2 regions of the Ruegeria sp. AB5 genome follow, and region 1 is predicted to be linked to the other one. Evidence: riboswitches for the same ligand, from Rfam matches in the RefSeq annotation. Region 1 holds a riboswitch; the other holds the start of a gene.
What was found. Region 1 has a riboswitch for cobalamin ahead of ACR0L4_RS18050 (DUF4198 domain-containing protein). Riboswitches for the same ligand answer to the same signal wherever they lie in the genome.
Positions count from the first base shown of each region.

Region 2: another riboswitch for cobalamin. It lies ahead of ACR0L4_RS08395 (DUF1636 family protein); the one in region 1 lies ahead of ACR0L4_RS18050 (DUF4198 domain-containing protein).

Region 1 is NZ_JBQGAE010000012.1:114,363-118,402, reverse strand. Features, by position in the region: gene ACR0L4_RS18060 (cobalt ABC transporter permease) at 1-402, opposite strand, end outside; gene cbiM (cobalt transporter CbiM) at 399-1,010, opposite strand; gene ACR0L4_RS18050 (DUF4198 domain-containing protein) at 1,017-1,802, opposite strand; cobalamin riboswitch at 1,935-2,137, opposite strand; gene ACR0L4_RS18045 (phosphate ABC transporter substrate-binding/OmpA family protein) at 2,364-3,920, opposite strand; gene ACR0L4_RS18040 (hypothetical protein) at 3,945-4,040, opposite strand, start outside.
Region 2 is NZ_JBQGAE010000003.1:185,514-189,553, reverse strand. Features, by position in the region: gene ACR0L4_RS08405 (carbohydrate kinase family protein) at 1-734, shown strand, start outside; gene ACR0L4_RS08400 (D-lyxose/D-mannose family sugar isomerase) at 754-1,419, shown strand; cobalamin riboswitch at 1,583-1,784, shown strand; gene ACR0L4_RS08395 (DUF1636 family protein) at 1,892-2,239, shown strand; gene ACR0L4_RS08390 (ABC transporter ATP-binding protein) at 2,236-3,012, shown strand; gene ACR0L4_RS08385 (ABC transporter substrate-binding protein) at 3,025-3,975, shown strand; gene ACR0L4_RS08380 (iron ABC transporter permease) at 3,976-4,040, shown strand, end outside.

The DNA of each region.
Region 1 (4,040 bases):
AGAGGCCACAGAGACGCCGCCGGATACAGGTTCTGATACATGCCTTTCGGGCTCGGTGGCAGTGTCCGAAACGGCTGCAACACCCATGATTTCGGCCACGTCTTCCGCAGACATGGTCACTTGGGCCACATGTCCCGCTCCCAGATCGGCAAAGAATGTGTGCGCCACCGCTGCGGTCGGAATGTAGACGAAGAACCCGTCCGCATCCGTCATTGTGCGGCCCAGTTCGCTCCCATCAGCGTCGGTTACGACAATTTTGGTGTCCACGGCCATGGTGCCATTGGAGAACCCGATTTCCCCTTCGATGGCATCGCCAGACGCAAATATCCCGGCGATTACCTTGTGGGCAAGCGCCGGAAGCGGAACGCAGCAAAGGGTCAGGATGAGCGTCAGCTGCTTCATGCGGCAAACCTTGTCACAAACAATTCCGGTTTTACCTTGCGCGCCAGCAGGACGGCAAAACCGGTCAGCACAGCCTCGATGACCATCACGGGCATATGCGCAAAGAAGACAAGCTTGGCTGCGGGCAGGAATTCGTCCCCCGACAAGGCAAGTGAGAGACCAACCATGATCGTTGTGACAGCTATTGCGAAAGCGCCGCCAATACCGCCCCAAATCGCACCAAACACTGGTGTTCCACGCCCGATCAGGGGCCTGAACAACAGACCGGCCAGGACTGCCGGAAGTGCAATATTGAACGTGTTGATCCCCAGTACGGTCAAGCCACCAAAGCCAAAGAAGACCGCCTGCAGCAACAGCCCCACAAACAAGGCCGGAAAGGCTGCCCAGCCGAGCAGAAGCCCGGCCAGACCATTGAGTATCAGATGCACCGAAGACGGCCCGATCGGCACATGGATCAGCGAGGCCACAAAGAAACTGGCAGACAGCACCCCGGCGGTCGGGATGCGGTCCAGATCAAGCGATCTCAACCCAATGGCGATCCCACCGGCGGCTGCGACGGCTCCGCCGATCACGACCGGGTTGGACAGGGCACCATCGACAATGTGCATTCGCGCTTACTCCATATCCCAGGCGCGGATCCAGATCACCGCATCCTGGCTCAGTTCTTTGCCCTCATGCCGGGTTTGTGGACCCGACCCAAGTGCTGCAAAGCCCCAGTATCCGGCTTTCGGAACACCAAATGAGAAATAACCATTGGCATCCGAGAGAGCGACAACAGCACCACCGGGCATCGGCGACACGGATGGATCAGTCGAGGCTGCGCTGTCCATGTTCGGTTCAGCCGCCATGTATTCGATCTCGATCTCTGCGCCAGCGACCGGTTCGCCATCGGCCAGGACCTGTCCAGTAAAGGTCGAGCCTGCGATGATGTTGTAGGGCTTGTTCAGCGGGACAATTTCGGTTTCCAGACCAACGGGGTTCATCCAGTCGGTCGGCAATTGGTTACGGTTCAGGAAGGCCTTGGTAAGCTGCTGGATGTAGACATCCTCGGATTCCTCGTAGTAGGGCTGAGGCACCGTGACCATGACATAGTCGCCCGAGCGTTTGACGGGCACCGATCCTTTGAACCCCGTGCCTTCGTTTTCCGGGCTGGAGAACAGAACAGGTTCCAGCGTGCCCAGCAGGTCGGTCTTTTCACCGTTGTGGATCACAAAGAATTCCTGCGGTTTTTCCAGATCCATCACATGACCGTTTTCAAACGGGTGCCAGAAAATCAGCTTGACCGGCACGTTACCGGGTGCATCGATCATGGTGTCCGTGGTGTATTCCAGAAGAAAGTGCGCCTGTGCCATTGCAGGAAATGCCAGCGCAACAGCAGCCGTGCAGAGCAGCTTTTTCATGAGGTAGTCTTCCTTGTCCCGTCGTGCCAACCCCGGCACGTTTCATTGCTTGACGCAAAGGCGAACGAGACCAACTGCCCACGTTCCGGGCACCGGCCCGACGCACGCCCCGGCGTCGGTGACGCACCCTTTTCCGAGGGCGCATATCCGGCAGGTCTCCTGACTTGCGGGTCAAAGCATCGGACTGGCCTTCCCGGGATATCCCAGTGGCATATCAGCCCTGCTCACCGCTTACAGTTGCGGGGGCAGTTGCGGCATTGGGTGATCATTTGAAAAACCCGCACCGCATTCCCTTTTATCCGGGTAAACCCGGAACCGGACACAGAAACGCTCATGGCAGAGTTTTCCCTCGGCAGTCAACCTGTATTCACAAGGCGTTGGATTCAGCGCAGATTTGGCGACGGACAAGACGTGGGCAGCGCCTTTCTGAGGGCGCGCAACAGCCTGATTTTATTCAACTTAGTCATGCGCGTCTTGGCATCGGCCCTCGCGACAGGATTGAAAAAGGCAATCTCCGTTCACGTTGAGGCGGGCGATCAGGCGTCAGCTCGCCACAGCGTTTCATTCAATCCAGACCTCGACGCGGCGATTCACCTTTCGGCCCCATTCGGTGTCATCACACGCCATGGGCATAGCCTCTCCGAACCCTTCTGTTGTGATTTCGACGCTTGGGGGGATCTCGGTTTCAACCGCCGCCAGAACTGCATTGCGGACCGTTTGAGCCCGCCGCAACGCGATCCGGGCATTACTGCTGGCCGCGCCATCCCCGTCGCTGAAGCCGGCAAACACCAGCTTGCGGGGCATCAAACCGCCCGTCTCAAGCGCATGAGCCAGTTGCAGGATGTTGGACCGTGATTGCGCATCCGGGCGAGAGCTGCCTGGCTCAAACCGGAAGGATATGGACAGGCGCGTCAGCGGGCGCAGGGCGGCGATCATGCGTTGCAGCTCATCCAGGCCGACCTCTGCACCGCCCGAGACGATGGCGTTGGCCAGACGATCACCCTGCAGGCCGACCGGCAAGGTTTCCGGCGCCTGATCCACAAGCCCGGCCTGTCGTATCGCCAACTGGGCGTCCGGCGATCGGCTGTAGGCCAGGAACTGGCGTGCGATACGCGGTAGGCGGCGCTGCGGCAGGTACAGAAACATCGGCGAAGTCAACGGGTAGTCTTCTGTTTTGATCGATTGGCGGGTCGCTGCAAGCGCGTGGCCGCAGCCACCGGTCAAAGGCAGGGCGCGCGTGGTGTCCGAACCAGCTTGTGTCGTGATGCCGATTGCAAAAGGATCACTGGTGACCGCATGAATCAGATCGCGGTTTCGGGCGTGTCGGAACGCTGTTTTTGACACTTGCGCATTGGCCGGACGCAAAAGCTGGTCTTCAACGTCCTGTGACAGGCCCGATCCGATATCCGGCATGTGCAGGGCGATTGGGGCATCAGGCCCGCCCAGATCGATCCAGTTGGTCAGGTCTCCGGACAGAACCTGCACCAGATCCGCAGGTGATATCTGCCGAATTGTGTTTTCGGGCGCGACCACCGGGACGATTGCATCCAGCGCAACAATCCGCGCGCGCTGAGGGCGGGTCAAATCACCCAGGCCCGCAGCTTTGGCCGCGTCAGTTTCGGCGTCCCGGATTTCGCGCTGGGCCATGACAATATCAGCAGCGTCACCGAACAGGTCCGAAAATCCCTGATCTGTTGTGCCCACGTGAAAGAAAAAGCGCGCCAGAGGGGCAGTGCGCCCGGGCTGGCTTATCTCATAAGCAAAGCTGCGTTCATCTACACGGGTTGGTGTTGCGGTCAGGCCTTCCTGTCGCGCAAAGCCGATGATCAGCGCGGGCAGAACCGTCTCTGCCATGACCGAGGACCCCGAGAACCGGATCTCGGCCACGAAATCGGTCAGGCTGGGGCAGGCGGGACCGTCACAGGTGACGCCCGAGCCATCGATTGTCAGCTCTCCGAACCGGGTGTCCACCCGGTAGAACTCGCCGTCGAAGCCCAGCAAAGTGCCGGTGACTTCAACCTTGCCATCATGGGATGTCAGGGTGATGTCCTGCGCTGCAGCCATTACCGCTAGCGCCACCGAGAACAGTGCGGCCAGCGCCGCACGGAAAAGTGTCATGTGAAAGTCGAGCCTGCCTGCGGGTTACTTTGCCGCGATTGTCAGGTCTTGGAACAGATTATTCAACACCAGAAAGTCACCCAAATGAGAGCAGGTCGGCATTGTCAGTGTCAGATCGCG
Region 2 (4,040 bases), on a different contig from region 1:
TTCGCGCCAGCCATGTTGACGGCACACATGTGATCATTTCGGATCGTCCGACTACGCTGGCATTTGTTCAACTCAAGGACGGTCACGCCTCATACACGTTCGTCGATGAAAACACGGCCGGGCGTATGTTGCGGGCCGAAGATCTGCCGGATCACTTGCCTGCCGTTTCCGCGCTATATTTCGGCGGCATCAGCCTGGCCTGCGAGCCCTGTGCCGACGCTTACGCTGCGATGCTGGACCGGCATGGCGCTGAGCGGGCGGTGATGCTGGATCCCAACATCCGACCCGGTTTCATACAGGACCAGACCCGATACCGCACCCGTCTGAATCGCATGATTGGGCAATCGGATATCGTAAAGGTATCGGACGAGGATCTGGACTGGATCATCCCAGGCCCAGAAAGCCACGCTGAAAAAGTACCGCTTCTTTTGCAGGCCGGACCCTCGGTTGTCATTGTGACCCGCGGTGGCGAAGGTGCGTCAGGCTATCTGTCCAACGGCTCCGAGGTTTCCGTACCTGTCAAGCCTGTACAGGTTGTGGATACGGTCGGTGCGGGCGACACGTTCAATGCCGGTGTGCTGGCTGCACTGGAAAGCGCAGGTCAGCTTTCGAAATCCAGCCTGCGTGCCCTGTCGCCTGATGTGTTGCGGGATGCGCTTGCCATGGGCGCCAAAGTTGCCGCAGTCACCGTATCGCGTGCCGGGGCAAACCCACCCTGGTCGCACGAGCTTTAACCCCTCAGAGGGACCCAAAATGAAACGATCCGACGTCAACCGCATCAAGGCCGAGGCCCACGAGTTCATCCACTCTTTCGGCGCTGTTCTGCCGCCCTTTGCCGATTGGACCCCCGATCAGATGCGCAGTGCAAAGGCTGAAAGCGTCCGCTCACGCGGTCTGGGATGGGACATCACCGACTATGGGCAAGGCAATTTCGATGATCTGGGTCTGTTCCTGTTCACCCTGCGCAATGGCGACGTAAGCGACCTGAATCAGGGGCGCGGGATGCTCTATGCAGAAAAGCTGCTGATTTCACGGGACAAGCAGCTTTCCCCGATGCACCGCCACATCATCAAGGCCGAGGATATAATCAATCGCGGCGGTGGTGATCTGGTGATGGAGATTTACGCCTCGGACCCGGATGGCGGCATCGACCGTGATACGCCGGTGGTGGTGCCCAGCGACGCCTGCCCGGTCACGATCAAACCCGGTGAACATCTGCGCCTGAAACCCGGTCAAAGCGTCACCTTGATGCCAGGTATATGGCATGCGTTCTGGGCCGAACGCGGGGATTGTCTGATCGGCGAGGTCTCGACAGTCAATGATGACCGGACAGACAACGTTTTTGAGGATCCTATCCCTCGATTCGCCTCAATTGACGAGGATACCGCGCCCGATTTCCTGCTGGTCGCAGACTACTAGCCCCTGTTGAGCCCGCGCGTGTGGTTCACGTCCGCGACTTGGCCTGCGCATTGAGGGTTCGAAATCAACGGTAGACAGGCTGAACACCGTCTGTACGGATTGGCATGGACAGCCACGCCTTTCAACCGATCAAACACGCGCTTGACAAGTCTATGATCACCAGACTAGCTGAGCGGGATGGTTCCCGAAGGCTTGTCCCGACGGATGAAAATGGGAATACGGTGCGGCCCTCGGGCCAAGGCCGTAACTGCCCCCGCAACTGTAAGCGGAAAGCGACGCCACATCACCACTGGTCCATAGGATCGGGAAGGTTGGCCAAGCGATGACCCGCAAGTCAGGAGACCTGCCATCAGATGTTGAACCAACCTGGGGCGGGGCGTCCCGGAAGGAGGCTTGATGGCAAATCCGCTTGCTGATGCAACCAGCAAATCCGCTCTGCACTTGACCCTTGGTCAGGCGGATCAAGCTGTTCATGTCTGATCATTTTGTCCTGATCTGCGCCACGTGCATGGGCCCGATTCCGGCGAAACAGGCGCAGAAGATACTGAGCCGTCAGCTTCCGGGCGGGTTCACCACGCATCTGATCGACTGCATGGCGGGATGTGACCGCCCCATGACAGTAGGTCTGCAAGCCAAAGGCAAAGCACAATACCTGTTTGGTGACATACAAACAACCGACGACCTGAGCGCCTTGGCCGAATTCGCCTACCAGTTCCGCGAAAGCAAGGATGGCTGGACAAGCGCGACGAACCGCCCCTTGGCTTTGTATACAAAAACCCTGTCTCGCATGCCGCGTTTGCCAACTGAGGATGCGTCATGAGTTTTTTGGTTGCCGAGGGCTTGGAGTACTACGCCTTGAATGGGGATGTCTTGTTGCAAGGTGCCTCATTCACGCTTGAGGAAGGGTCGATCCTGGCCATTGCCGGCCCGAACGGTGCGGGAAAAACCACGCTTCTGAACCTGCTCTGCGGGGTGGCACGCCTGGCGCTTGGTGATGTGCGTATTCAGGGCCAAAGCCTGCGGAGCTTGTCGTCTCAGCAACGGGCCAGACGGATTGCCGTTGTCGGCCAACAGGAAGTGCCGGACGGACGGTTGCGCTTGCGCGACTATGTGGCGTTGGGTCAGATCCCGATCAAAGCCGACCGATCCGCCGAAAACCACAAAGCGGATTTGCAACGCGTTCTGGACATCGCCGAGTTGTCTCATCTGGCCGACAAACAGATGTCGAGACTGTCAGGCGGTGAGAAACAGCGCGCCCATATTGCCCGCGCTTTGGCCCAGAACCCGTCCTTGCTGTTTTTAGACGAACCTACCAATCATCTGGACCCCGATGCCAAGGGGCACATGCTGTCTCTGGTCGCGGAATTGGGTGTGACCGTGGTGATGATCGTTCATGATCTGGTCATGATCCCGGAATTCGCCAGCCATGTTGCATTGATGAAATCCACCCGTCTGACCGCCTTTGGGCCTGTCAATGACGTTTTGACCCCTGATCGTGTCCGCGACACGTTCGGCGTCGACTACCTCTGTTTCCAGCACGAAGGCCGTGTGATCCCGGCGCTGGATATCCGAAGACGAACACTGTCATCGTAAAAGGAAGAATTGATGATGCAGAAACTCTGGTCCGTGGCCCTTGTGTTCGGCCTGACAAGTGGCGCGGCGGCGCGTGAAGTGACCGTCGACAATTGCGGCGAACCGCTGGTATTCGAGCAAAAGCCCGAACGGATTGTTGTTCACGACATGAACATGACCGACATGGCGTTTGCTCTGGGCCTGCAGGACAGCGTTGTCGGCCTAACCGGCATTACCGGCTGGTACAAAACCAGCCCGGATTTCGATGCGCAGCGCGGCGACATCCCTGAATTGGCCCCGAAATATCCCACGGTCGAAAACCTTGTCGCCGTCGAGCCCGATTTGTTCTTCGCCGGATGGTACTATGGCATGCAGCCGGGCGGTGAAGTCACACCTGACACTCTGGAACCCTTTGGCATCAAAACCATGGTTCTGACCGAAAGCTGCGTTCACCTGAACAAAGACCGTCCCCAGGCAAGCATGGACCTGCTGTTTGACGACGTACTGCGTCTGGGCAAGGTCATGCATGTCGAAAACAAGGCGCAAGAGCTTGTCTCGGGCTGGAAAGAGCAATTGGCCTCAATCGAAGCAAAAACTGCCGATCTGACCAAACCGCGCGTTTTCCTGCTGGATGGCCCGGCCGATGCGCCCTTCACTGCGGGCAAATTCGCAATCCCGGACGCGATGATCGCGGCTGCCGGTGGTGTGAACGTGACCCATGATATGGATACCAGTTGGGGCCGCACGTCGTGGGAAGCCGTCGCGGCCTCGAACCCGGAATTTCTGGTGCTGCTGGACTATCAAACCGGCAATGGCGCGGAAGATACCTTCAAGTTCCTGCAGGATCACCCCGTGATGTCTCAGACCGATGCGGTCAAGAACGCGCGTTGGATCGGTTTGCGCTACGAAGAGCTGACGCCGGGACCCGCAAACATCGAAGCAATTGAGAAAATGGCAATAGCCATGCACCCGGGGACGCACTGAATGACCAAAACGGGCCGCGCGGTCCTGCTGGGGGCGGTCGTTCTGACCGCCCTTTTGCTGCTTTC